2 regions of the Arsenicicoccus sp. UBA7492 genome follow, and region 2 is predicted to be linked to the other one. Evidence: riboswitches for the same ligand, from Rfam matches in the RefSeq annotation. Region 2 holds a riboswitch; the other holds the start of a gene.
The links. A riboswitch is a leader RNA that binds a small molecule or an ion and turns the genes downstream of it on or off. The one in region 2 is predicted to bind thiamine pyrophosphate.
Positions count from the first base shown of each region.

Region 1: it holds a riboswitch for thiamine pyrophosphate, as region 2 does, so the genes downstream of both, B4E97_RS11680 (ECF transporter S component) here and thiM (hydroxyethylthiazole kinase) in region 2, are expected to answer to the same signal.

Region 1 covers NZ_DLOE01000039.1:97,682-111,862, reverse strand. The annotation lists gene B4E97_RS11710 (sensor histidine kinase) at 1-317, shown strand, start outside; gene B4E97_RS11705 (response regulator) at 314-988, shown strand; gene B4E97_RS11700 (ABC transporter ATP-binding protein) at 1,122-1,886, shown strand; gene B4E97_RS11695 (FtsX-like permease family protein) at 1,883-4,492, shown strand; gene B4E97_RS11690 (hypothetical protein) at 4,542-5,054, shown strand; gene B4E97_RS11685 (DUF4235 domain-containing protein) at 5,192-5,506, opposite strand; TPP riboswitch at 5,545-5,650, shown strand; gene B4E97_RS11680 (ECF transporter S component) at 5,698-6,363, shown strand; gene B4E97_RS11675 (ATP-binding cassette domain-containing protein) at 6,344-8,584, shown strand; gene B4E97_RS11670 (hypothetical protein) at 8,777-10,426, opposite strand; gene B4E97_RS11665 (hypothetical protein) at 10,451-10,822, opposite strand; gene B4E97_RS11660 (helix-turn-helix transcriptional regulator) at 11,055-11,897, shown strand; gene B4E97_RS11655 (MFS transporter) at 11,902-13,299, opposite strand; gene B4E97_RS11650 (MFS transporter) at 13,382-14,181, opposite strand, start outside.
Region 2 covers NZ_DLOE01000043.1:55,389-69,569, reverse strand. The annotation lists gene B4E97_RS12730 (TrmH family RNA methyltransferase) at 100-807, opposite strand; gene B4E97_RS12725 (DedA family protein) at 938-1,618, shown strand; gene B4E97_RS12720 (LemA family protein) at 1,705-2,562, opposite strand; gene pyrE (orotate phosphoribosyltransferase) at 2,717-3,286, opposite strand; gene B4E97_RS12710 (SDR family NAD(P)-dependent oxidoreductase) at 3,324-4,100, opposite strand; gene B4E97_RS12705 (exodeoxyribonuclease III) at 4,149-4,943, shown strand; gene B4E97_RS12700 (hypothetical protein) at 4,966-5,229, opposite strand; TPP riboswitch at 5,560-5,658, shown strand; gene thiM (hydroxyethylthiazole kinase) at 5,648-6,472, shown strand; gene thiE (thiamine phosphate synthase) at 6,469-7,188, shown strand; gene thiD (bifunctional hydroxymethylpyrimidine kinase/phosphomethylpyrimidine kinase) at 7,185-8,006, shown strand; gene tenA (thiaminase II) at 8,010-8,657, shown strand; gene B4E97_RS12675 (amino acid permease) at 8,676-10,127, opposite strand; gene B4E97_RS12670 (adenosylmethionine--8-amino-7-oxononanoate transaminase) at 10,285-11,616, shown strand; gene bioD (dethiobiotin synthase) at 11,630-12,337, shown strand; gene clpB (ATP-dependent chaperone ClpB) at 12,376-14,181, opposite strand, start outside.

The DNA of each region.
Region 1 (14,181 bases), on a different contig from region 2:
CGCTGACCAACGCCCTCAAGCACGCGGGACCGGCGGCGACCGTGCGGGTCGAGCTCGCTCACCACCCGGACCGGGTCGAGCTGGCCGTGCGCGACACGGGTCGGGGTCCAGGTGGCGGGTCGGACGGGCGCGGCCATGGGCTGATCGGGATGCGCGAGCGGATGGCGTCGATCGGCGGGACCTTCACGGCCCGGGAGCGGGTCGGGGGTGGCTTCGAGGTGCTTGCTAGCCTGCCGACGCGGGACCCGGAGGCGCCGCCGACGGCGCCCACCGTGCCGGTCCCGGTCACGACGGGACGACGACGGGAGCGCGAGTGAGCGACGAGCAGATCAGGCTGCTGCTGGCGGACGACCAGGAGCTGGTGCGGATGGGCTTCCGGATGGTGCTGGACGCCCAGCCCGACATGCAGGTCGTGGGTGAGGTGGGCGACGGCGCGGCGGCGGTCGAGCTGGCCGCGCAGGCCGACGTGGTGCTCATGGACATCCGGATGCCACGCATGGACGGCGTTGAGGCGACCCGACGGATCGTGGCCTCGGGCGCCGCGGCCAAGGTCCTCGTGCTCACGACCTTCGACCTCGACGAGTACGTCCACACCGCGCTCAAGGCCGGTGCCGGCGGCTTCCTCCTCAAGGACGCGGGCCCGGCGGAGCTGCTGGCCGCCATACGCGCTGTGCACCAAGGAGACTCGGTCGTCGCCCCGAGCGCGACCCGGCGCCTGCTCGAGAGGTTCCTGCCCGGGCTGCCCGACGAGCACGAGCCCCTGCGGAGCGCCGAGGAGCGGCTCGCCCCGCTGACCGAGCGGGAGCGCGAGGTGCTGCTCGCGGTGGGGCAGGGGCGCTCCAACCAGGAGATCGCGGCCGAGCTCTATGTGGCCGAGGCCACCGTCAAGACCCACGTCGGGCGGATCCTCGCCAAGCTCCACCTGCGAGACCGGGTGCAGATGGTCGTCCTCGCCTACGACACAGGGCTCGTGCGACCGCAGTCGTAGGCCCGCTGCGCCCGTGGTCCTCGGGTCGCCCCCGGGGTCGAGACCGCAGGTCGATCCGGGCGACACCGGCCGCTCCCTAGCGTCGACATCGACCGCGCACCAGCGATGTCCGACGACCAGACGGAGCGACCCGATGACGACCACCAGCCCGACCACCAGCCCGACCACCGTGACCCGCGCGGCCGTGCGCGCGCGTGACCTCACCAAGACCTATGGCAGCGGCGACACCCGCGTCGTCGCCCTGGACCACGTGGACGTGGAGATCGCCGAGGGGGAGCTCACCGCGATCATGGGCCCGTCGGGGTCCGGCAAGTCGACGCTGATGCACTGCGCGGCGGGCCTCGACGACGTCACGAGCGGGCAGGTCTGGGTCGGCGACACCGACCTCACCACGCTTGACGACACGCGGCTGACGCTGCTGCGGCGCGAGCAGGTGGGGTTCGTCTTCCAGGCCTTCAACCTGCTCCCGACGCTGACCGCCGAGGCCAACATCACCCTGCCCCTGCGCCTCGCGGGCCGCACCCCCGACCGCGAATGGTTCGAGCATGTGGTGCGGGTGCTGGGCCTGACAGATCGTCTGGGGCACAAGCCGACCGAGCTCTCCGGCGGGCAGCAGCAGCGCGTGGCGGTGGCCCGCGCCCTCGTCATGCGGCCGCGCGTGATCTTTGCCGACGAGCCGACGGGCGCCCTCGACAGCGTGACCGGGCACGAGCTGCTGGACTTCCTTCGGCGCTGCGTGCGTGAGCTGGGCCAGACCGTCGTGATGGTGACCCACGACCCCGGGGCCGCGACGTATGCCGACCGCGTGCTGCTCCTCGCGGACGGTCGCATGGCGGGGGAGCTGCGGCACCCCACCGCCGACGACGTGCTGGCCGCCCTGCGCGGGCTGGGGGCGTGATCGCCGTGCGCACCTCGATCTCCCTGGCGGCCAGCATGATCCACGGTCAGGCCCGGCGCTTCGTCAGCGTCCTGGTCGCCATCACGATGGGCATCGCCTTCGTCGCGGCCACGTTCATGGTGGGCGACACCTTCCGCGAGTCCCTGGCGCGCGACGCCGCCGGCTCGGTGGGCCGAGCGAGCGTGGTCGTCACCACGCCGGACGGGTCCTCGGGCGTGGGGGGCGCGCCTCGCGGCGGCCCGGCCGTCATACCCCCCGGGCTCGCCGCGCAGGTGACGCGCGCCCACCCGGGTGCCTCCGTGCGCACGGTGGCCGGCGGGGCCGTCCAGCAGGACCTCGGGGGTCGCGAGGCCTCCCTCGTGCTGCGGTCAGTGCCGCAGCTGTCCGGGACGACGACGCTCACGGCCGGTCGCCTGCCCGCCCGCCGCGGCGAGATCGCCGTCGTGGACTGGGTCGCCTCGGCGCGCAAGCTCGCAGTGGGCAGCACGACCCGCCTGCTGCAGCGCGGCACCGGCACCAGCCCTGGCACCGGCACCGAGCAGCGGCCGCAGGAGGCCCGTCCGGCCGAGGCCACGGTCGTCGGCATCGTCAAGCCGGGGCGTGACGTCGTGCAGGGCCAGGGGATGCCGGTGGCCTTCGCCCAGGACCAGGACATCTGGGCCTGGACGGGCACCACGGGCTATCGGGAGCTCGACCTGACGCAGGCTCCGGGCGGCGCGGCCGTGGACGACGAGCAGCTGCGCGCCTCCGTCGCCGGTCTCCCCGCAGCCAAGGGCCTCACGGTCCGCACCGGCCAGCAGGAGAAGGACCACCGCGTGACCCAGATGGTCCAGGGCGTCACGCAGCTCACCGCGATGCTGCTCGTCTTCGCGCTCATCGCCGTGTTCGTCTCGGCGCTGGTCATCGCCAACACCTTTGCGATCCTCGTCGCCCAGCGCACCCGTCAGCTCGCGCTCCTGCGCTGCATCGGCGCCGAGCGGCGGCAGGTGCGCGGGTCCGTCGTGGCCGAGGCGCTGCTCGTCGGCGTCCTCGGCTCCGTCGCGGGGCTGGCGCTCGGCGCGGGTCTGGCGGCGACGCTCGTGCAGCTCTCGCACGGCACCGACATGGACCTCGGCAGCCTGGTCGTCACCCCGCTCTCGGTCCTGGCTCCCCTCGCGACGGGCATCCTGGTCACCCTCGTGGCGAGCCTCGCCCCGGCCCGCGCGGCGACGCGCGTCAAGCCGCTCGCGGCCCTGCGCCCCGAGACCGCGACGCGGGTGCGGCGCGTCCGCGCCCTGCGCGTCGGGGTCGGATCGGTCCTCGCGGCAGGTGGGTTCGGGCTGCTCGTGCACGGCGCCCTCCAGCACCAGCTCGTGACGGGCATCCCCGGTGGACTCCTGTCCTTCCTCGGCGTGCTCATGGTCGCCCCCGTGGTGGTGCCCGGCCTCGCCCGCGCCGTCGGTGCGCTGCCCGCCCGCCTCGGCGGCGTCCCCGGGTCGCTCGCCGTCGACAACGCCGGCCGCAACCCCGCTCGGGCCGCGGCCACCGCGAGCGCCCTGCTCGTCGGGGTCACGCTGATCACGATGATGAGCGTGGGCTCGGCGACAGGGGTGCGCTCGGCCACCGACGCGCTCGACAAGCAGACCCCCGTGGACGCCCTCGTGCAGGCGCCGCAGGGCCTGGCGCAGCGTGACCTCGACACCCTGCGGCGCAGCAGCGTCGTCGGTGCGGCCACCCTCGTCGTCGACGCCCCGGCCACGCTGACCCACGGCGGACGGCCGGTGCACGTCGGCCAGAGCGGTGGGCAGAGCGACGGTCAGGCCGGCGGATCGAGCGGCGGGCAGACCACCGTCACCGGCGCCGACGACGCGGCGGTGCAGGTCTCGCGCCGGCCGCAGCTCTTTGCCGGGCTCGACGACCACACCGTGCTCCTGCCGGCGAGCTCCGGCCTGCGGACCGGCGACACCGTGACCCTCGCCCACGGCGCGACGCGGCTCGACCTGCGCGCCGACGTCAGCGCGGACCATGCGGACGCACCGGTCGTCACGGCGGCCACCGTGCGGCGCCTCGACCCCCAGGCCAAGGGGTCCGCGTGGATCAGGTTCGCCGAGGTCAAGGACGCGGCCACCGCGTCGGAGCAGCTCGCCCAGGACGCCGTCGCCATCCAGGGCGCCCAGGTCCAGGGGGTCGCCACCCAGCGCGCCGAGATGGAGCGGATCATGGACGTCGTCCTGCTCGTCGTCACCGGCCTGCTCGGCATCGCCGTGCTGGTCGCGCTGGTCGGCATCGGCAACACCCTCGGCCTCTCGGTGCTCGAGCGCACCCAGGAGTCCGGCCTGCTGCGCGCCCTCGGCCTCACGCGCCGCCAGCTGCGCAGCACGCTCGGGCTCGAGGCGCTGACGCTGGCGGGCGTGGGCACGATCGTGGGGCTCGCGCTGGGGGTGGCCTACGGCCTCGGCGGGGCCTACGCGCTCTTCGGCAGCGAGATGACCATCACCACCGAGATCCCTTGGGCGCGGCTGGGGCTCGTCGCCGCCGTGGCGCTCGCCGCGGGGTGGCTGGCGTCCGTCATACCGGCTCGTCGGGCCGCGCGGGTGAGCCCGTCCGCGGCGCTGGCCACCGACTGACACGCGGCTCCCAGGCCCCGGGCCTAGGCTGGCAGGAAGGAGGGACGAGATGGGTCGGGTCGAGCGCGAGGTCTACGCCGCGGCCACGTCACCGCGCCACGTGCGCGCGCTGACGGTCGGTGCCGGCACGCTGCTCGCCGCCCTCCCGCTGCCGGCGCCGCTGCGCGCGGGCCTCGGGATCGCGGGCTACCTCGGCGGGCTCGCCCTGCCGGCCGACCACGTCCCGACCGACGAGCCCGACCACCTGTGGCACCTGCGCCGCCAGGTCGGGGCGGTCGGCGACTGGCTCGACGACCGCCGGGGAGCGCTCGGCTGGGACGTCGAGACCTGGCTCGACCGGGTGCTGGCGCGGGCGCGCGGCGTGCTCGACGACCCGAGGCTGGTCACCGACCCCGAGCGGCTGGCGGGCCTGTCCCGGCTCCTGCTCGTCGAGCTGCCCGAGGTGCTGCGCGACGGCGACGACGTGGCGCTCGAGCCCGACCCGACCCGGCGCCGGCTGCGGGTGGCGCTGCGGCTGGACCAGCTCGACCGGCGGCTGGCGGCCCTGCGCACCCCCGCCTGATCGCCGCCACGTACCCCAGGCCCGAGGCCGCCACGCACCCAGGCCCGCAGACCCCCAGGCCCGTCATACCGCCCAGCAGCAGCGAGTCGCCCCGACCGATGGACCGGTCGGGGCGACTCGCGTGACGGACGGGGTGATCAGGCCTTGTTGGTGCGGGCGTCGATCTGCGCCTGCAGGTCGACGTCACCGATGTCGTTGCTCTGGCGCTTGACCGCGGAGACGAACCCCTTGGCCGCCTGACGCTGCGCCACCAGGCGCGCGATGCCGATCACGAGACCGGAGAACGCCGCGAAGGCCAGCGCTTCCTTCCAGTCCACGTCGGGGTTGGTGGGGTCGGAGGGGGCCTCCTTGCCCGTGGCCTTCTGCCAGCCCGAGTTGACGATCTTGTTGGCCACCATGCCGGCCAGCATGGCGGCGCCGGTGCCAATGAGCTTCCACACGTTAGGTCCCATGCGTTGAGTCTCACACGATCTTCGCGGTAGCGTCACGTTTCACACGACAGGGGAGCGCAGATCGCGCTGAGAGTGCGGGCGACCGCAGACCCTCCGCACCTGATCCGGTTAGCACCGGCGCTAGGGAGTCGGATTCTCGAGGCGACCCGAGGGGTCACCTTCCCTCTTGGTGACCGACCAGGAGATCTCGTATGCCGAACACCACCGGCTCCGCCGCCACCGCGCGGCCGGGCCAGCACGCACGACCGTCCGCGCTCGCCACGGGGGCCCTCATGTCATGGCGAGGCATCGACCTCGTCCTCGGCGCCGTCCTCGCCGTCGCGCTGGGCGTCGCCTTCTGGGGGTGGGACAGCACCCTCTACCACGTCGTCGAGGCGGCCGCCGTCGGCTATGCCCCGATCGGCTCGCTCGCGCTCGGCGTGTGGGTGCTCCCCGCCGTGGCCGGCGCGCTGCTGATCCGGCGTCCCGGCGCGGCCCTCTACGTCGAGCTGATCGCGGCGAGCGTCGAGACGCTGCTCGGCAACAAGTGGGGCTGGCTCGTGATGCTGTCCGGGCTGCTGCAGGCGCTCGGCGTCGAGCTGGCGATGTGGGTCTGGCGCTGGCGGCGGTTCGACATGGTGGCCGCGGTGCTGGGCGGCGTGCTCGGTGCCGTCCTGGAGATCTGCCTCTACGAGTGGTGGCAGTACGTCCCGCAGCTCGCCTGGATCCACAAGCTCGTCTACCTCGGCTTCGGCATGATCTCGTGCGCGGTGATCGCCGGCCTCGGGGGCGCCGCGCTCGTGCGGGCGCTGGCCCGGACGGGCGTGATCGACGCCTTCCCCGCGGGCCGCGAGGCGCGTGAGTCCCACGGCCGCTGACGCCTCCCTCGAGCGTGGTCTCGACCTCGACGAGGGTCCGAGGGGGGCTCTCGTCGAGGTCGACGACCTCACCTGGCTCCCGTATGGCGCCGCCCGCCCGGTCCTCGACGCGGTGTCGCTGCGCGTGGCGCCGGGGGAGCGGGTGCTGCTCGCGGGCGCCAGCGGGTCCGGCAAGTCGACCCTGCTCCGGGCGCTGGCCGGCGTGCTCGCCGACACGGGTGGCGGTGACCAGACGGGGCAGGTGCGGGTGTCGCGGCAGGTGGGCCTGCTCCTGCAGGATCCCGACGACGCGGTGGTCGCGCGGACCGTGGGGCGCGACGTGGCCTTCGGCCCCGAGAACGCCGGCGTGCCACGCGGGCCGCTGTGGGAGCGGGTGCGGGCGGCGCTGGACTCCGTGTCCTTCCCGTATGCCGTGGACCGCGAGACGCGCGCCCTGTCCGGCGGCGAGACCCAGCGCCTCGCGCTCGCGGGCGTGCTCGCCCTCGACCCGGGCCTCGTGCTGCTCGACGAGCCCTGCTCGATGCTCGACCCCCAGGCCGCGGAGGCGGTCCGGTCGGCGGTGGCCCTGGCCGTCGCCGAGGTGGGGGCCACCCTGGTGGTCGTCGAGCACCAGCTCGCGCACTGGGTGGACGTCTGCGACCGGCTCGTCGTGCTGGGCGACGGCGGTCGGGTGGTGGCGGACGGCCCGATGACGTCGACGCTGGCCGCCGAGGGGGAGCGGCTGGCAGAGCTGGGCCTGTGGGTGCCGGGGGCGCCGCCGCCGTCGTCGATGGAGGTGGCGACCGGGCTGGTGACCCCGGTCCGGCCGGGCGGGGTGACGGCCTCGATCGACGCGGTGCTGCGCCAGGTGCAGCCCGGGCTGGCCTCGTGGCAGGCGGTGCACCCGCCGCAGCTCGTGCTGCAGGACGTGGCGCTGGAGGCCTCGCCGGGGGAGGCGGTGGCCGTCACCGGCCACTCGGGCGCCGGCAAGTCCACGCTGGTGGCCTGCGCCGCCGGGCTGCTCGAGCCGACGTCCGGCACGGTGCGGCTGGGGGCCGGCGACCGCGAGGCGCCGCATGGCTGGCGGGCTGCGGAGCTTGCCGCAGCGGTCGGGTGGGTGCCCCAACGACCCGAGCTGCCGATCACCGCCCGGACCGTCGTCGACGAGGTGATGCTGACCGGTCGGGCGCTCGGCCAGGACGAGGACGCCCTCGCAGCCCGGGCCGGGGCGCTGCTCGAGGTGCTCGGCCTCGGCGACCGCCGCGACGCCGACCCGCACACCCTCTCGGGGGGTGAGCAGCGACGTCTCTCGCTCGTCGCCGCCCTCGCCCACGGCCCGTCCGTGCTCCTGCTCGACGAGCCCACCGTCGGCCAGGACCGCCACACGTGGGCCGCCGTCACCGGGGTCGTCGAGGCGGCCCGCGCCGCAGGGACGACCGTGGTGGTGTCCACGCACGACCGCAGCCTGGCGTCGCGCTGCACCCGCGAGCTCGTGCTCGCGAGGCCGCAGGCCGGCGCAGAGCCGGTGCGCCGTCGTGCGCAGGGGCTGGCGGCATACGCCTCGGCCCTGCCGCTGATGCTGGTGAGCCTGGTGGCGATGGTGGTCGGGTTGGTCGTGCCCACGGTGCCGGCGGGGCTGGGTCTGCTCGGGGCCGAGCTGGCGCTGCTCCTCGTGCTGTGCGGGGTGCGCTGGCCGCAGCCGGTGCTGCGGCTCACCCCGGTGGCGATCGGCGCGGCCTCGTTGTGGTGGTCCAACTGGTGGTGGGCCGAGACGCGTGATCCCGTCGCGGCGCTGCTGCCCGCGCTGCGCATGACGTCGGCGGCGCTGCCCGGCGTGGTGCTGGCGGGCTACCTCGAGCCGTTCTCGCTGGGGGACCAGCTCGGGCAGCGACTGCGGCTGCCGGCACGTCCGGTGGTGGCGGCGGTGGTGGCGCTGCAGAGGTTCGACCAGCTGCGGTCGACCTTTGGCGACCTGCGCGCGGTGCGCCGGGCGCGTGGTGTCCTGGGGCGGGGGGTCAAGGACGCGGTCGTGCTGACCTTTGCCCTGCTGGTGCAGGCGTTGCGGCAGGCGGGGCGGCTCGCGGTGGCGATGGAGGCGCGGGGCTACTCGTCGCCCGTGGTGCGGTCGGGGCGGCGCACGTGGGCGGAGCCCGCGCGGTGGGGCCGGAGGGACCTGTGGGTCGTGGTGTGCGCCGTGACGCTCGCCGCCGCGGCGGCTGTGGGGCACCTTCTGGGGAGGTAATGGATCCCTAGTCCTGGTGACGGGTCTCGACTACTCTGGGTAACGCCTAGTGGGTATCAGCAACGTCATCCGTGACGCCCCCACGGCCAGCGGGTCGGGCTCCCGAGGGGGGAGTCCGGCCCGCCTCGGCGTCCGCCGCCGAGTGGTCAGTTCTGGCCACGGGTAGGTGCTCGGCATCTGACCAGTGGGCGGTCAGGGAGTCGGTATCTGACCAGTGGGTGGAAGGGGTGTGCCGGACGCGGTGTCGTCTTCGTCCTCGCGCCGTCGTCGGGCCAGGGCGATCAGCAGCATGCCGACGCCCACGGCTGTGCCACCCGCGGCGAGAAGCACGATCACGTCGGCCCCCGTGTGCGCCAGGGCTCCGGAGAGCGGCCCCGAGGACACGCCGAACGCGTCCCCGCGGGGCACCGAGCCGTCACTGCCACCTGTCTGACCCACGTCTGCTCCAGTCACGCCGGTGCTCGGCGGAGCGAGATCGGCCGGCGTCATCGCCATCGACACCCTGATCGGATCCGTCCACGTGTGATTTTCGGCCAGCGTCCGGTCGACATCGCCGACGGCGCCCGCCAGGAGCGCGGCAACCTCCACGCGGACGACCTGGCCCGGGCGGACGGCGCCCGTGGTCAGATCTCCTCCCCTCGCGGCGAGGCTGGCGGCGGTCGGCGAGGTCTCGGTCGGCGTGGCGGCGCCGCCGATGCCGGCGGCCAGGTGCAGCACCTCGGCGAGCGGGTCGGAGACGGCGTCGCTGCCAGGAACGGCCCCGATCGTCAGCATGGCGGTGTCGGGGGAGGCATTCTTGACGTACAAGGCTCCGCCGACTGTCCGGCCCGGGACCAGGCGCTGGCCCGCGTGGAAGATGCCCGTGTCCAGAGTGGGCTCCCACGGTCCGGTGGGGCGCGTCGCGTACCACATCCCGGTGCTCTCGGCGTACTTCGTGCTACCGGCGAAGGGGTAGACACGCACGACGAACTCATAGGTGCCCGGGCCATACCCGGCGTTGTTCATGGCGATATAGCTGACCCACTGGTCCCGGTCGTTGGCTGGGATCCCGCCCTGGACCAGCTTGAAGGGGACGGTCGAGCCCTTGGGGCGAGCCCAGACCTCCCACCGGTTGATCGCCGGGGTGCTGCCTGACGAGCTCGTGGCGGCGTTGGGCCAGGCCCAGTACAGTCGCACGTTCTCGGCCAGGCCCGTGGTGCAGACGTTTCCGTCGGAGCCCAACATCGGGGAGGGGATCGAGATGACGTAACGACTCGTCCAGGTCCAGTCCTTGGTCGCCGTGCCGGCCACCGAGACGGCCCGGCCGGTGGTCGTCACCTGGAACTCGCGACCTGCGAACCTGTTGTAGCGGTCGTAGTCGGTCCCGCTGGGCTTGACGATCACGCAGTGGGACGTTGAGGAAGCCTTGGCGAGGGGCGTGCGGACCGCGGCGGTCACCGGCGACACGGCTGTCGTGGCGGCCGTCCCGAGAGCTGTCTGCCACAGCGCGGTCGTCGACGAGCATCCCGTGTAGTCGTACTGCACCCTGTTGTTCAGGAAGTCGCTCGCCATGGCACTGGTCGTGGGGGTGCTAGGCATCGCCGTCAGGTTCACCTGGTAGGGGCGGTACTCGAGGCCGTAGCCGGCGTCGTTCTTGAGGGTCGCCTTGAGCGCGTCCGTGAACGGCTTGGTGACGGGGACGTCCGTGGGCGTCAGAGTAGGCGTGCCCATCGTCATCCTGGGGACGACGCTGGTGCGGGTCTCGGTCCACCGTGCCTGGGTGTCACCGGTGGGCGCCGCGATGACGGCGGTCTCCGCGACGGCGGTGACGCCGAGCGTGGCCAGGACGCGCCGACGGGACATGGGGTGCCTCCAGGGATCGGTGGATCAGTTCTGGGTGAGGGTGATGGGCAGGTTGCGGGTGGACACCGAGGTGCCGTTGAGCGTCGTGTTCCACCATCCGCTGCCGCCGGCCGGCTCGGTGCGGGCCGCGCCGGTGCTCGTCGCGCGAACCGTGTACTTCATGGTGGCGAGGTAGGTCGCGCCGTTGTGGGCCGAGGTGATGGCCCACTGGTTGGTGCCGGTGCTCGTGAGGTTGGGCGCGGTCCCGACGGGCGTCAGCGTCACGACGGAGCCGTTGTTGACGTTGACCTCGGAGACCAGGGCCGCGGTGCCGGTCAGGGCTGCCGGGGCGGTCGAGAGGGTGGCCTTGAGGTTGGTGCCCACGGCCTGGACCGTGATGGGCAGCGTGATCGTCACCTGGTCGCCGGGGGCGAAGGGGTGAGAATCTGTCCGATTGACCGACTCCCAGCCGACCACCGCGACAATCGGGCATGAACAGACGTCGAGAGGCGCCGGAATGGTCTTGGGGTTGACGGATCGTGTCCGCCGCCCGAGCCGGAGGTCTCCGCCACGGCCGGGCCGGCTGGCACTACGCTGATCGTTTAAGGGCCGCCATCACCGAGCGGTCGTAGCACGCTGGAGGCAGGCCATGCCCAAGGATCGCGAGGCGCTCCTCTCGTCGGCGGTCCGCCGGTCCATCACCGACCTGGTCGCCGCCGATCCCGACCGTTGGACCGCGAGCCGGCTGGCCGAGGAGCTCGACCTGCACGTCACGACCGTGCGCTTCCACCTCGACCAGCTCGAGCAGGCCGGCGTGCTGGAGTCGGGCGTCGAGCGACGCGACCGGCCGGGCCGTCCCAGCAAGGTCTATCGCCGTCGCGCCGAGGCCGTGCCCGTCAACACCGCCGCGTATGTCGTCCTCGCGGACGTGCTCGCCGAGACGCTGGGCGGCGACGAGGACGCCCGCGTGGAGGCGGCGACGCGGGCCGGCGAGGCCTGGTCACGCCACCATCTGGACCACGTGGCCCCGGAGGGGTCCCAGGGCGAGGTGCCGGTGCGCGAGCTGCTCGACGTCCTGGCGCGGTGGGGCTACCCACGCGAGACGGTGACCGTCGAGGGGGACCCCGCCGGGCGGTGCCAGGCCACGTTGACCCACTGCCCGATGAAGGCCGCCGCGGTCCGGCACCCCGACGTCGTCTGCGCCATACATCTCGGTCTGGTCCGGGGATCCCTCGAGGGGCTCGGCGTCCAGGACCCGGCCGTCCGGGTGACGCCCATGGTCGCCCCCGACGTGTGCACCGTCGAGATGAGCGGTGCCCTCCACGCCGGCGAGCAGGTCGCCGAGGGTCTGGACCTCGCCCACGTCCGCCGCCGCCCGGAGGCCGCGAGCGCAGACGCCACGACCTCCGATGTCACGAGCCCGGACGCACCCAGCCCGGACGCGACGGAGGGCCGGTCGACGAGCGACCGGCCCTCCGAGGCGACGAGCTGAGCGATCAGCCGGGCTTGGGAGCCCCCTTGCGGGCGTAGCGCATCCACGTGATCGCCACGCACATGACGGCCCAGACGACGCCGACCCAGTAGAAGAGGGTGGCGCCCATGATGCCGATGCCGAGGGCGAAGAAGAACGGACCGAAGGCGGCGATGGCGGCGGTCCAGCCGATGACGCCGCCGGCCTGACGCTTCTCGAAGATCATCGGCATCTGCTTGAACGTCGAGGCGTTGCCGATCCCCGAGAACAGGAAGATCGCGAGCATTCCCCACAGGAACCGCGTGAAGTCACCCTGCAGCGCCGCGGCGGACGAGGTGTCCGGGGTGAGCGCCGGGATCGTGTAGACGATCGAGGCGATCAGGCCGAGGCCGGAGATGAGCGTCCAGATCGCGCCGCCCATGCGGTCGGTCAGCGGGGAGAACAGCATGCGGGCGAGCGCGCCGACCAGCGGGCCGAGGAAGACGAACTTGACCGGGTCGGGGACCGAGTAGCCCTCGACGAGGATCTTGGCGGCGGCGCCGGAGCCGGACACGATGTCGGCGTTGCCGGAGCCGTAGAGGTTGCCCATCAGCAGACCGAACTGGGCGGCCAGGCCCGAGAAGGTGCCGAAGGTCATGATGTAGATCAGCGTCATCCACCAGGTGTCCTGGTTGCCGAAGATGTCGAACTGCTGGCGGACGTTGGCCTTGACCGGCACGGACTTGAGCGCGAACCACGCCCAGGCGGCGCCGATGAGGATCAGCGGGATCCAGATGAACGCGGCGTTCTGGTACCACACCTGCGTGTTGGGCTTGCCCGCGACCTTCATCGCCTGTGAGCCGCCGAGGAACCCGATCATCGAGAAGCCGATGAGCCACGGCGTGAGCAGCTGCACGAGGGAGACGCCGAGGTTGCCGATGCCGGCCTGCAGGCCGAGCGCGGTGCCCTGCATGCGGCGGGGGAAGAAGTAGGACGTCGACGGCATGAAGCCGGAGAAGGCGCCACCACCGATGCCGGCGAGGAAGGCCAGGACCATGAGCTCCCAGTAGGGGGCGGAGGGGCTCTGGACGCGCACGCCCCACCCGAGGATCGGGAAGACGAGGAGCAGCGTGGTCAGCGCGACCATCTTGCGGGTGCCGAGGATGGGCGGCAGGACCATCCAGACGATGCGCAGCAGACCGGCGGCGAGGCCGGGCATCGCGGACATCCAGTAGAGCTCGGTCTTGCTGAAGCTGTAGCCCAGGGCGTTGAGCTTGGGGATGACCGCGCTGGGGAGGTACCACGCGACGAAGCACATGGTGAGGGTGAACGTCGTGATCGTGAGGGTGCGCCAGGCGAGTGCCTTGTCCCAGGTCTGGTCGTTCTCGGGATCCCAGGACTGGAGCCACTCGCCCCCTTGGCGGGAGCTGGTTGCGGTGCTCATGGGTTGTCTACTCCACGGGTGCTGAGGTGGTGGGACGTCTCGACCGTATGACGGGACGCGGGCTGGTGCGTGTTGGGGTGTCTCACGCGGGGTGGCGGGAGGTCTCGGGGTGCGGCTGGTCGAACTGGTCCGCGAGGTGGGGGGACCGGTCGTGGAGCATCCGCACGATCGTGAGGTGCATCCAGATCAGGCACACGGCGGTGAGGAGGAACAGGACGAAGAAGGTGCTCGACGGGAAGCCGGACCAGGACTTGGTGTAGGCGAACAGTGGGGGGAGGAAGAAGCCGCCGAGGCCGCCGAGCATGCCGACGAGGCCGCCGACGGAGCCGACGTTGTCGGGGAAGTACTCGGGGATGTGCTTGTAGACGGCGGCCTTGCCGACGCCCATGGCGCAGCCGAGGAGGAAGACGACGATCGTGAACGGCACGATCGAGATCGCGTAGGGCAGGTGCTCGGTCTGGGAGCCGTCGGCGTGGTTGATGGTCAGGTGGCCGTTGGGCATCATCAGCAGGCCCGTGGTGGCGAGCATGACCCAGAAGGTGCCGTACATCGCCTTGCGCGCGCCGAAGCGGTCGGAGAACCAGCCGCCGACGGGGCGCAGCAGGGACGCGGGGAAGATGAACAGCGCCGTGAGCAGCCCGGCCGTGCTCAGGGAGACGCCGAAGGTCTCCATGTAGTAGTTGGGCAGCGTGCTCGAGAGGGCGACGTAGGCGCCGAACACCGCGACGTAGTAGAGGCTGAACCGCCATACGCGCACCTGCCGCAGCGGGGCGAGCATCTCGCCGAGGGGCTTGGAGGCGCCGGGCATGCGGTCGGTCGAGGGGGTCCCGAACCACGTGGCGGCCGCGAGGAGCACCAGCAGGACGGAGTAGATCACCGGCA
Region 2 (14,181 bases):
CCAGGCTAGGAGACCCTCACCCCCACGCACATGGGTATCCGTACCTACCTCAGGTAGTCACATCCGCCCGCCTTCGCACCCCAGGCCGATGGACCTACCTCAGGTAGGCATGTCCGCCCACCTTCGCACCCACGCGTGCATCGCGATCGCGGCAGCCGCGCCGGCGTTGATCGACCGCGTCGACCCGAACTGCGTGATGTGCACGACGGCGTCCGCGGCGTCCAGCAGCTCGCTCGTCAGCCCGGGCCCCTCCTGCCCGAACGCCAGCACGCACCGCCGCGGCAGCTCGAAGGTCTCGAGCGGCACGCTCCCGGACACGTTGTCGACCGCGATCAGCGGTATGCCGTCCCGCCCGCTCTCCAGCGCGTCACGCTCCTGCGCGCGGCACCAGGCGACGAGATCGGCGACGTCCGGGTGGTGGATCTCGTGCTGGTAGCGGTCTGTGACCATCGCGCCGCGACGGTTCCAGCGGCGACGGCCCACGACGTGGAAGGCAGCGACGTTGAACGCGTTGGCGGTGCGGATCACCGACCCGATGTTGAGGTCGTGCTCCCAGTTCTCGACGGCGACGTGCAGCTCGTGCCGCGTCTCGTCCAGCGCCGCCACGATCGCCGCCATCGTCAGGTAGCGGAAGCGGTCCTCCACGTTGCGGCGGTCGCCGTCCCGCAGCAGCTCCGGGTCGTAGCGGGGGTCCGGTGACCCGTCCGGCCGCGTGGGCCAGGGTCCCGGCCAGGGCCCGACACCGATCGCCGCCGCCCGCCCGCCGCCCGTCGTCGCGACTCCCCCGCCGGATGCCTGATCGCTCACGGGCGGCAGGCTATCGGCATACGGCCTCGGTCCCCGCCCGGCGAGGGAGCGGCCGGGTCGAGGAACCCTCCCGCCGCCACAGCGGTGCGACAGCGGGGGGACAGGAATCCCCCGTACCCTGGTCGGCGTGATGATCCCCGAGCTGATGTCCTCCCTGAGCTGGATGGACCCGCAGTACCTCCTCGACAACTACGGCAACGCCTTCTTCTGGCTCTCCATGGCGATCGTGTTCGTCGAGTGCGGCCTGCTGTTCCCGATCCTGCCGGGCGACTCGCTGCTCTTTGCGATCGGCATGTTCATCAAGCGCGGAGACGTCGACGTCCACCTGGGCCTCGCCCTGGCGCTGCTGTCGATCGCCGCGTTCGCCGGCAACGTGGTGGGCTACGAGATCGGGCGGGCCATCGGGACCCCGCTCTACAACCGCGACGGGCGCTTCCTCAAGAAGAAGTACTTCGACCAGACCATCGCCTTCTTCGACCAGTACGGCAACAAGGCCCTGGTCATCGGTCGGTTCGTGCCGATCGTGCGGACCTTCATCACGGTCGTCGCGGGCGTCGGCCAGATGGACCGCAAGCGGTTCTTCACCTGGTCGGCGGTCGGCGCGGTGCTGTGGGCCTGCGGCGTGACCCTGCTCGGCTACTTCCTGGGCGCCATCCCCGCGGTGCAGAACAACCTCGAGACCGCGATCCTGCTGATCGTCGCCATCTCGGTGCTCCCCATGGTTTTCGAGTGGTGGATGCACAAGCGCCGCAAGGGCCGCGCCACCATCGACCCGACGCCGGGCGCGGGCAGCACCCGCCACGAGGCCTGACCGGGCGAGAGCCGGCCGACCACCCGACGCGACGACGAAGGACGCCGACCCCCTGGATCGGGGGTGGGCGTCCTTCGTGCTGGTGACTACTGCTGGGGCTTGTCCGGCTGGGTGGACGGCCAGCTGAGGGCGCCGCCCTCCTGGTGCGGGTTGGTGTCTGGGACGCCGCCCTGACGACCGGCGCCCTGAGCGTTGTCAGCGGCACCGGCGGGCAGACCGCCGGCCGGGGCGTGAGCGCCCTCCGCCGTGCCCGGCTGACCGAGACCGGGCGCCTGGGCGGGCGCGGCCGGCTGGGCCGGAGCGGCCGGGGTGGCGCCCTGCGAGGGACCACCGTGCTGGGGCTCGGGGGCGGACTCGTAGGTGCGCGGCGAGTTGGTGTCGAAGTTGACCTGAGGGGTGCTGCGCGCCTGCGCCTCGGCCTCGAAGTACTGCTCCTGGTGGATCCCGAACTGCTTGGCGATCATGTTGCTCGGGAAGGACTCGACCTTGGTGTTGAGCTCGCGCACCGTGGCGTTGTAGTAGCGGCGCCCGGAGGCGATGCGGTCCTCGGTGGAGGCGAGCTCCTGCTGCAGGGCCAGGAAGTTCGAGTTGGCCTGGAGCTGCGGGTAGGCCTCGGCGACGGCCATCAGGCGGCCCACGGCGCCGGTGAGCTGCTGCTCCGCGGCGGCGGTCTCGGCGGGGCTGCCCCCGGCGCTGACGGCGGCGGACCGCGCGCGCATCACGTCGTCGAGCGTGCCGCGCTCGTGGGTCGCGAAGCCCTTGACGGTCTCGACGAGGTTGGGGATCAGGTCGTGCCGCCGCTTGAGCTCGACGTCGATCTGGCGCCAGGACTCCTGCGTGCGGTTGCGCAGCCCGATGAGGCTGTTGTGCATGCCGACGAGCCACATGACGATCAGGGCGATGATGACGAGCAGGACGATCAGCGTGATGTGGACGGGTGTCACGTCGGCTCCCTCCAGAGCGGGACTGAGGTCGTGATCAGCCTAGTCGGCCGATCACGGCGGTTGACCGTATGACGAGCCGCCGCCCTCCGGCGTTCCCTGCGGCACCCGGCGGCCGGGACCGCCCCGCCGGTGAGCCGGTGAGCCGGTCAGCCGGTCAGGCGAGGCCGAGCTCCTCCAGGGAGTAGACGTGCAGGTAGGGCACCCCGGCCTCGTCCTGGATGCGCTCGCCGGCGCCGGTCGCGCGGTCGGCGATGGTGGCCACGGCCACCACCTCGGCCCCGTCCTCGCGGGCGGCGGCGACGGCGTCGAGCGGCGAGCCGCCCGTGGTCGTGGTGTCCTCGACGACCAGCACGCGACGACCGCGGATCGACGGACCCTCGATGCGCTGCTGCAGGCCGTGCGCCTTGCCGGCCTTGCGGACGACGAACGCGTCGAGCCGCTCGCCTGCGGCGGCGGACGCGTGCAGCATCGACGTGGCGACGGGGTCGGCGCCGAGCGTGAGGCCGCCCACGGCGTCATACGCCAGGTCCCTGGTGAGGTCGCGCATCACGATGCCGACCAGGGGCGCCGCCTCGCCGTCGAGGGTGATGCGCCGCAGGTCGACGTAGTAGTCGGCCTCCTTGCCGGAGGACAGGGTGACGCGACCGTGGACGATCGCCTTGTCCTTGATGATCTCAAGCAGGCGGGCGCGGGCGTCGGCGGGGTTCGTGGGCGCGGTGTTCATGAGGCCCCAGCCTAGTTGCGGCCCGGCGGGGGCGGGCTCAGCGGGCGGTGCGGCGACCCGAGGCCAGGCGCCCACTGACCCGGCGGACGATCCCCCGCGGCGCCACCTGGACGATTCCCACGACAGCCTTGTAGACCCCGCCGGGCACGCTCAGCGCACGACCGCGGGCGACGTCGTCCAGGCAGTCCTGCACGAGCCGGTCGGCGTCGAGCCACGCGGCGTCGGGCAGGTGGGACATGTTCATCGAGGCCCGCTGGTGGAACTCCGTGTGCGTGAAGCCCGGGCACAGCGCCGTGGCGGTGACCCCGGTGCCCTGCAGCTCGTTGGCCAGGCCCTCGGTGAAGGTCGTGCACCACGCCTTGGCGGCGGAGTAGGTCCCCATCTGCACGAACGACGCCACCGACGAGACGTTGACGACGGCCCCTCGCCCCCGCTCGCGCATCGCCAGCGCCGCGGCCTGCGACACCACGAGCACCGCGCGGGTGTGGATCATCAGGTGGTGCTCCTCCCGCTCGATCGGGGTGCGCAGGAAGTCCGTCTTGAGGCCGTAGCCGGCGTTGTTGACGACGAGGTCCACCGGGCGTGCCTGGTCGGCGACCCGGTCCGCCACGCGCTGCAGCTGGTCGCGCTCGGCGACGTCCGCGACGAGGATCTCGCAGCTCGTGCCGTGCAGGTCCCGCAGGTCGTCGGCGACCTCCTGCAGCCGGTCGCGGTTGCGGGCGACCAGGACGAGGTCGTGGCCGCGGCAGGCCAGCTCACGGACGAAGGCCAGGCCGATGCCGGCGGACGCGCCGGTGACGAGTGCAGTTGCCATGAGCGACAGCGTAGAGGCTTGGCCAGGCGCCTCCGGTAGGTTGGCGAGGTGCGCATCGCAACCTGGAACGTCAACAGCATCCGGACCCGCGTCGACCGCGTCGTCGCCTTCCTCGAGCGCCATGACGTGGACGTGCTGGCCATGCAGGAGACCAAGTGCAAGGACGCGCAGTTCCCGATGCTGCCGTTCGAGCAGGCGGGCTACGAGGTCGCCCACCACGGCCTCAACCAGTGGAACGGCGTCGCCATCGCCTCTCGCGTCGGGCTCACGGACGTGCAGGTCGGCTTCGAGCACATGCCGACGTACGGCGAGCCGGAGCCGGTCGCCGAGGCTCGGGCGCTCGGAGCGACGTGCGACGGGGTGTGCGTCTGGTCGCTCTACGTCCCCAACGGGCGCGAGCTCGGGCACCCCCACTACGCCTACAAGCTCGACTGGCTCGCCCGGCTCAGGGCGGACGGCGAGCGCTGGCTCGCCGAGGACCCCGGGGCCCAGGTCGCGCTCATGGGTGACTGGAACGTCGCCCCGCAGGACGAGGACGTCTGGGACATGGCCTTCTTCGAGGGCAAGACGCACGTCTCGGTCCCGGAGCGCGAGGCCTTCGCGGCCGTGGTGGCCGCGGGCTTCGCCGACGTGGTCCGGCCCTACACGTCCGAGCCCCGCACCTACACCTACTGGGACTACACCCAGCTGCGCTTCCCCAAGAAGCAGGGCATGCGCATCGACTTCTGCCTGGCGAGCCCCGCGCTCGCGAGCCGGGTGACGGGCGCGTCCATCGACCGCGAGGAGCGCAAGGGCAAGGGCGCGAGCGACCACGCCCCGGTGATCGTCGACCTCGACGCCTAGGGGTATCGCCCCGGGCAGCGCCTCAGGCGACGAGCTCCAGCCTGGGGAGCAGGTCCACGCCGTGGGTGCCGACGACGAAGCACCCGAGGTCGATCACCCCCTTCTCCTGCCAGCACCTCTGCGCGACCTCCTGCCACGCGCGATCGGCGGCGATCGCGTGCGCCGGCCCGGGCCGCACGAGCAGGGTGGCGACCGTCGCATGCTCACCCAGCACCTCGGCGACCACCTCGAGGAGCACTCGCACGTGGGCGGGATCGCAGGGGGACGGCAGGTCCCGGAAGGACATGGGGGCGACGAGGTGCCCGTTGAGGTCGCCGACCAGGACGGCGACGTCGGTCGCGCGGCCCGGGCGGCGGCATCGTGGCCTGGATGGCTCGCCGCAGGTGGACGACGTCGCGCATCGAACGTCCCTCGAGCATCTCGTCGAGGGTGAGCGGGATGTCGGCGGTGGTGGGTGTGGTGTCCATGCAGCGATCGTCACCAGCCCCGGGCTGGGCCACCACCCCCGGCCCGGGGCCTGTGGACGACGGCGCGGATCCACGCGTCGGCGGCCGGGCCTGTGGACAACCTCCCGTGGGGCCCCGTGGTCCCCTCGCCGACCGCGTCCGTTAGGGTGCGAGGAGACGCGGGGTGCCTGGCCGTCGGCCGGGCTGAGATCACACCCGTCGCACCTGATCTAGGTCGTGCTAGCGAAGGGACGTCGTATGACGGACGCATCCGTGGACCCGGTGGCCGCAGTCACCCCCGACGAGGTGGCCGAGGCGCTCGCCCGGCTCAGGGCCACCACGCCTCTGGTCCAGAGCCTCACCAACATCGTCGTGGCCCAGTGGACGGCCAACGTCCTGCTGGCCGCCGGCGCCGCCCCCGCCATGGTGGACAACCCGCACGAGGCGGAGGCCTTCGCCCGGGTCGCGGGCGGCGTGCTGGTCAACACCGGGACGCCGTACGACGACACGACGGCCGCCATGCGGGCCGCCGTCACGGGCGCGCAGGCCGCCGGCACGCCGTGGGTGCTCGACCCGGTCGCCGCCGGCGGCCTGGCCTGGCGCACCGGGGTCGCGGTCTCGCTCATGGACCTGCACGCGCCGACGATCGTGCGCGGCAACGCCTCCGAGATCGCGGGGCTGCTGGGCGGTCTCGGAGGTCGCGGGGTCGACAGCGCCGACTCGCCCGAGGAGGTCCTGGACCGCGCCCGCGAGCTCGCCACCTCCCGCCGCACGGTCGTCGCGGTCAGCGGCGCCGTCGACCACCTCACGGACGGCGAGCGCCTGGTCCGGGTGCACAACGGCGACCCCGTGATGACCAAGGTCACCGGGGTGGGCTGCGCCCTCGGCGCCCTGATGGCGGGCTTCGCGGCCGTGTGCGACGACGCGCTGCTCGCCGCCACGAGCGCGACGGGGCTGCTGACGGTGGCCGCCGAGCGCGCCGCCCGCGCGGCTCGGGGGCCCGGCAGCTTCGCCGTGGCGCTGCTCGACGAGCTGAGCCTGGTCACCCCCGACGAGCTCGCCTCCGGGCTGGTGCTCTCATGACCGGTCAGCGGTCCGTCCTCGAGGGACGCGATCTCGACCTCACGCTCTACCTCGTCACCGACACGGCCATGTGCGGCGGCGACGACCAGGTCGCGCGGGTCGCCCGCGCCGCCGTGGACGGGGGCGCGACCCTCGTGCAGGTGCGTGACCCCCGGGCCGACGACGAGCGGATCCTGCGCCTCACGCGGTCGGTGATCCGGGCGCTCGAGGGCACCGGCGTCCCCGTCGTCGTCAACGACCGGGTCGACCTCGTCGAGGCAACCGGGGCCGCGGGCGCCCACATCGGCCAGAGCGACCTGTCCCCCGAGCGGGCGCGCGAGCTCCTCGGGCCCGACCGCCTCCTCGGGCTCTCCTGCCAGACCCCCGCTCACGTCGAGGCGGCCCGGGCCCTGCCCGAGGGCACCGTCGACTACCTCGGCCTGGGACCGGTGTGGGAGCAGGCCACCAAGCCCGACGCCGCGACCCCCGCCGGCCCCGAGGGCATCGCGGCGCTCGTCGCCGCCAGCCCCTGGCCGACGGTCGCCATCGGCGGCATCCACGCGTCGCGCATCGGCCTGCTCCCGGCCACCGGCGTCGACGGGGCCGCCGTCGTCAGCGCCGTCTGCGCCGCGCCCGACCCCCGCGAGGCGGCGGCCACGCTGCTGGCGCGGTGGCGCGAGGCGGCGGAGCGGCATACGGCCCAGGCGCCCGACCGACCACGGGGAGAGGCGCGATGACCGCCCCGACCACGGTCCTCTCCATCGCCGGCAGCGATCCCTCGGGCGGCGCCGGCATCCAGGCCGACCTCAAGACCTTCTCCGCGCTGGGCGCCTACGGCATGTGCGTCATCACCGCGCTCACCGCGCAGTCCACGCAGGGCGTGACCGGGGTGCACGTCGTGCCCGCCGACTTCGTCACCGCCCAGCTGGAGACGCTGCTGGCCGACATCACCCCCGACGCCGTCAAGATCGGCATGCTCGCCGACGCCGAGGTCACCGCGGCCGTCGGACGGGTGCTGCAGCGGCTGCGCGCCGAGGAGGCGGGCGAGACGCCGATCGTGCTCGACCCCGTCATGGTGGCGACCAGCGGCGACAGGCTGCTCGACGAGTCCGCCGTCGCGGCCGTGCGCGAGCTCGTCCCGCTCGCGAGCATCATCACGCCCAACCTGCCCGAGGCCGCGGTGCTGCTCGACGCCGAGCCGGCCGGAAGCGTCGACGAGATGGTCGACCAGGCGCGGGCGCTCGTCGCGGCCGGAGCACGCCGCGCCTACGTCAAGGGCGGACACCACACCGGCAGCGAGCAGGCGACCGACGTCCTCGCCGACGCCCGTGGCCAGGTGCTGATCACGGCCGAGTGGGTGGCCACCCGGCATACGCACGGCACCGGGTGCACCCTGTCCTCCGCCCTCGCAGCCCTGCGTCCACGGCGTCCCGACTGGGAGACGACCTGCCGCGACGCCAAGGCCTGGCTCACCGAGGCGCTGCGGCACGCCGACGAGCTGCACGTCGGGCACGGGCACGGCCCGGTCCACCACTTCCACGACGTCTGGAGCTGACCGATGACCTTCACCACCGACGCCTGGGCGCGCACCGCCGACGTCCGGTCCGCGATCGACGAGCTGCCGTTCGTGCAGGGCCTGGCCGACGGCACGCTCGACCGCGAGCGCTTCACCTACTACATGGCGCAGGACGCGCTCTACCTCGCGGACTACGGCCGGGTGCTCGCGACCCTCGCCGGGCAGGCCACCGACCCCGACGAGATGCTGTTCTGGGCGGAGTCGGCCCGCACCACGGTCGTGGTCGAGCGGGAGCTGCACGGCGCGCACGTCGCCGACCTCGCGGCTGCGCGCCGCTCCCCCAGCTGCCTCGCCTACACGTCCTACCTGTCGTCGCTGACCACCCAGGGCTCGTATGCCGTGGCCGCAGCCGGCGTGCTGCCCTGCTTCTGGATCTACCAGGACGTGGGCGACCACCTGCTGAGCCAGGCCGGCTCGCTCGACGGCCATGCCTACGGCGACTGGATCGGGATGTACTCCGACGAGGAGTTCGCCGCCTCGGTGGGCCGCGCCAAGGCGATCGTCGACCGGTGCGCCGAGGGCGCCGACGACGCCACCATGGAACGGATGCACGAGGCCTACTCCACGGCGGCGCGCTACGAGTGGATGTTCTGGGACGCCGCCTGGCGCCGGGAGACCTGGCCGGTCTGAGTCCCCCGGCGGGTCGGGTCAGTCCACGAGCTCGGTGGTCGAGCTGTCGTGGTGCACACGGTTGCGCACCGCGAACCACGCGCCGACGAGGATGACGAACCAGACGGGTGTGACCAGCAGCGCCTGGAGGGTGTCCTTCTCCTGGGTCAGGAGCACCAGCACCACGGCGAAGAACGCCAGGACGACATACGGCATGAAGTGCGCCCCCGGCATCTTGTAGACCGACCGCGCGTGAGCCTCCGGGTGACGGCGCAGGTAGACGATGTAGCTGAGCAGGATCAGGCCCCAGACGAAGATGAACAGCACGGCCGAGATCGTGGTGACGACCGTGAAGGCGCCCATGACGGAGTCGTCGAGCATGAGCAGGATCGACGTGGCGACCAGCAGCACCGAGACGAACAGGCCGTTCTGCGGGACCTTGTGGCGCGACAGGCGGCCGAACGCGCGGGGCGCCATGCCCTTGTGCGAGAGGCCGTACAGCATGCGTGACGTGGAGAACAGCCCGGAGTTGCAGCTCGACGACGCCGAGGTCAGCACCACGAAGTTCATGACCGTGGCGGCGGCGGCGAGCCCGGCGAGGCTGAACAGGTTGACGAACGGCGACTGCCCGGCGTCGATCTTGTCCCAGGGCGTGACGGTCATGATGACCAGCAGCGCCAGGACGTAGAACACGATGATGCGGACCGGGATCGAGTTGATGGCCCGCGGCAGGGTCGTGGTGGGGTCCTTGGTCTCGGCGGCGGTGGTGCCGACGAGCTCGATGCCGACGAACGCGAACACGGCGATCTGGAAGCCGGCGCCGAACCCGTCGAGGCCCTTGGGGAAGAAGCCGCCACGGTCCCAGAGGTAGGTGATCGAGGCCTTGGTGCCGTCCGGGGAGGTGAAGACCGTGACGAGCATCCAGATGCCCATGATGATCAGGGCGACGATCGCGATGACCTTGATGATCGCGAACCAGAACTCCATCTCGCCGAACAGCCTGACGGTGAGCAGGTTGAGGAACAGCAGGAACCCGAGCATGACCACGGCGAGGACCAGCGAGAGGGGCTTCATCTCGGTGGGGTGGTCGGGGTTGACCCAGAAGTTCCAGTAGCCGGTGACGGCGATGATCTCGGCCATGCCGGTGACGACCCAGCACAGCCAGTAGGTCCAGCCGGACATGAATCCGGCCCAGGGGCCGAGCATCTCGGCGCAGAAGTCCTGGAAGGACTTGTAGTCGAGGTTGTGCAGGAGCAGCTCCCCCATGGCGCGCATGACGAAGAAGAGCATGACGCCGACGGTGAGGTAGACGAGCAGGATCGAGGGGCCCGCGGCGTGGATCGTCTTGCCGGAGCCCATGAACAGGCCGGTGCCGATCGCTCCGCCGATGGCGATGAGCTGGACGTGGCGGTTGGACAGGTTTCGCTGGAGCTGGTCACCGGACTCGGGCGCGGGGTGTGTCCCGGGAGAGTGAGCATCAAGGGTTGCCATGCTGACCTCGCTGTGGTGGGTGCGGGTCCACGACGGTGTGGGACCCCTTTTGGAGTGTATGCGTGGGTCCGCATAGCTCCTCGGGCGGGGTGCAGCCTTGCACACCCCAGGTGAGCGCGGCCGCGAGCTCCGCTGCGCGAGAAGCGATACTGGCGTCATGAACACTGTTCAGGAGACGCTGCTGCGCGACTGGGACCGGGATCACCTCTGGCACCCCTACTCGACCTTTCCCGCCACCACGGCGCCTCACCTCGTGCGCTCCGCCGAGGGGGTGCGGCTGCGGCTGGACGTCGACGGCGAGACCCACGAGGTCGTGGACGCCATGTCCTCCTGGTGGTGTGCCATCCACGGGTATGCCGTCCCGGAGCTCGACGCGGCCGCGCACGACCAGCTGAGCCGGATGAGCCACGTGATGTTCGGCGGACTGACGCACGAGCCCGCGATCCGCCTCGGCCGGCGGCTGGTCGAGCTCGCCCCACGTGGTGACGGCGACGAGTCCCCGCTCCAGCACGTCTTCCTCGCCGACTCGGGGTCCGTGGCCGTCGAGGTCGCCCTCAAGATGGCCTGGCAGCACCACGTCGCCCTCGGGCGGCCCCGGCGACGCATGTTCACGATCCGCGGCGGCTACCACGGCGACACCTTCGCCCCGATGAGCGTGTGCGACCCCGAGGGCGGCATGCACTCGTTGTTCACCGGCGTCCTGCCCGAGCAGGTCTTCGCGCCGCGACCACCCGGCGGCCTCGACCGGGACGGCAGCGATCCCGAGATGGCGGCCTGGGAGCGGGAGACGCGCCGGCTGTATGCCGAGCACGCCGCCGACGCCGCGGCGGTCGTGGTCGAGCCGATCCTGCAGGGCGCGGGCGGGATGCACGTCTACAGCCCGTACGCCGTGCGGGTGCTCGCGTCGCTGGCCCGCGAGTCGGGCGCGCTGCTCGTGGTGGACGAGATCGCGACGGGCTTCGGCCGCACGGGGACGCTGTGGGCCTCGGACCGGTGCGGGATCGTGCCGGACATCATGACGGTCGGCAAGGCCCTGACCGGCGGCTATCTCACGCTGGCGGCGACGCTGTGCACCAGCGAGGTGGCCCGCACGGTCAGTGGCGGCGCGGCCGGGGCGCTGATGCACGGGCCGACGTTCATGGGCAACCCCCTGGCGTGCGCCGTCGCCCTCGCCTCGCTGGACCTGCTCGAGGCCCGCGGCTGGGCGTCCGAGGTCGCCCGCATCGAGCGGGGGCTGCGCACCGGGCTCGCACCTGCTCGATCCCTCCGCCACGTGCGGGACGTGCGCGTGCTGGGCGCCGTGGGCGTCATACAGCTGGACGAGCCCGTCCGGGTCACCGAGGTGACCGAGGCGGCCCTGGACCGGGGTGTCTGGGTGCGGCCGTTCCGGGACCTCGTCTACACGATGCCGCCGTACGCGTGCGCGGACACCGACGTCGCCACCATCACCCGGGCGCTGGTCGAGGCCGTCGCGCTGGCGCACGGCTGAGAGGCTGGTGGCCATGAGCACCGAGAGCACCGCCCCCGTCATCGTCGTCACAGGCACCGGCACCGACGTGGGCAAGACCGTCGCGACCGCAGCCCTCGCCGTCGGGTTCCGCGAGCAGGGCCTGCGCGTGGCCGTGGTCAAGCCCTGCCAGACGGGGGTCGGGCCGGACGAGGACGCTGACCTGGCCGAGGTGCGCCGCCTCGCCGGTGACGTGCAGACGCACGAGCTGGTGCGCCTGCCCGACCCGCTCGCGCCGGACAGGGCCGCCCGGCACGCCGGCATCGACGTCCCGCCGGTGCCGGTCCTGGCGTCCCAGGTCGCCCAGGTGTCGCGGCGCGGGGACGTCGACCTGGTCCTCGTCGAGGGTGCCGGTGGGCTGCTGGTCCGGCTCGACCTGGCCGGTGGCACCCTGGCCGACCTGGCCCTGTGCGTCCAGGAGCTCGGCCTGCGGGTCGGCGTCGTCGTGGTGGCCACCGCCGGGCTCGGCACCCTCAACCACTCGGCGCTGACGGCCGAGGCGCTGCAGCTGCGCGGCCTGGACTGCCTGGGGTTCGTGATCGGCTCGTGGCCCGAGGACCCCGACCTGGCCATGCGGCTCAACCTGGAGGACCTGCCGGAGGTGACCGGCGCACCCCTGCTCGGTCGGATCCCGGCCGGGGCCGGGTCGTGGGACGCCCAGACCTTCCAGGACCGCGCCGGCGCCTGGTTGCCGATCTTCTAGAGCCGCAGCGACCTGGCCAGGGGCGCGTCAGCGCAGAGTCAGCGCAGGGTCAGCGCGTCGGTGTCACCGTCGCGGTCGACGACCACCGTCTGGCCGTCGCGGACGTCGCCGCCGAGCAGCGCCTTGGCGAGGCGGTCGCCGATCTCGCGCTGCACCAGCCGGCGCAGCGGACGGGCGCCGTAGGCCGGGTCGTAGCCGGTGAGGGCCAGCCACTCCCGCGCGGCCTCGGTGACCTCCAGGGTGATCCGGCGATCGGCCAGGCGACGGCCCATCTCGGCGACCTGCAGCTCGACGATGTGGCCGAGCTCCGCCATCGACAGCGGGTCGAAGATCACGACCTCGTCGAGGCGGTTGAGGAACTCCGGCTTGAACGCCGTCCGCACGGTCGCCATGACGGCGTCGCGCTTGGCGGTCTCGTCCAGCGTCGGGTCAACGAGGAACTGCGACCCGAGGTTGGAGGTCATCACGAGGATGACGTTGCGGAAGTCGACCGTCCGCCCCTGGCCGTCGGTGAGACGACCGTCGTCGAGGACCTGCAGCAGGATGTCGAAGGTCTCCGGGTGCGCCTTCTCCACCTCGTCGAGCAGCACCACGCTGTAGGGACGACGCCGCACGGCCTCGGTCAGCTGCCCGCCCTCCTCGTAGCCGACGTAGCCGGGAGGTGCACCCACGAGGCGGGCCACCGAGTGCCGCTCGGAGTACTCCGACATGTCGATGCGGACCATGGCGCGCTCGTCGTCGAAGAGGAAGTCGGCGAGCGACTTGGCCAGCTCGGTCTTGCCGACACCGGTGGGGCCGAGGAAGAGGAAGGACCCGGTCGGACGGTCGGGATCCGCGACCCCGGCCCGCGAGCGCCGGACCGCGTCGGACACGGCCTGCACCGCGGCGGCCTGGCCGATCAGCCGCTCGCCGATGACCTCCTCCATGTGCAGCAGCTTCTCGGTCTCACCCTCGAGCAGACGGCCGGCGGGGATGCCGGTCCACGCGGAGATGACCTCGGCGATGGCGTCGGCGTCGACCTGCTCCTGCACCATCGGCCCACCCGTGGCGACCGCCGAGACGGCCGCCTCGGACTCGGCGGCCTGAGCCGCTTCGACCTCACGCTCGAGGCGGGGGATCTCGCCATACATGATCGGAGCCGCATCGTTGAGCCGGCCCTCGCGGACCATCATGTCCGCGCGCGAGCGTGCCTCGTCGAGCTGAGCCTTGAGCTCACCGACCCGGTTGAGGCCGGCCTTCTCGGCCTCCCAGCGGGCGTTGAGACCCGCGAGCTCCTCGCTGCGGTCGGCGATCTCCTTGCGGAGCCGCGCCAGCCGCTCGCGAGAGGCGTCGTCGGTCTCCTGCTCCAGGTGCAGCTCCTCCATCTTGAGGCGGTCGACCTGGCGGCGGAGCTCGTCGATCTCGACGGGCGAGGAGTCGATCTCCATGCGCAGCCGCGACGCCGCCTCGTCGACGAGGTCGATGGCCTTGTCGGGGAGCTTGCGGCCGGTGATGTAGCGGTCGGACAGCGCGGCCGCGGCCACGAGGGCCGAGTCGGAGATCGCGACCTTGTGGTGCGCCTCGTAGCGCTCCTTGAGCCCACGCAGGATCGCGACGGTGTCCTCGACGGACGGCTCGCCCACGAAGACCTGCTGGAAGCGCCGCTCCAGGGCCGAGTCCTTCTCGATGTTCTCGCGGTACTCGTCCAGGGTGGTCGCGCCGATGAGCCGCAGCTCGCCGCGGGCCAGGAGGGGCTTGAGCATGTTGCCCGCGTCCATGGACGAGTCGCCGGAGGCGCCGGCGCCCACGATCGTGTGGATCTCGTCGATGAAGGTGACGATCTCGCCGTCGGACTGGCGGATCTC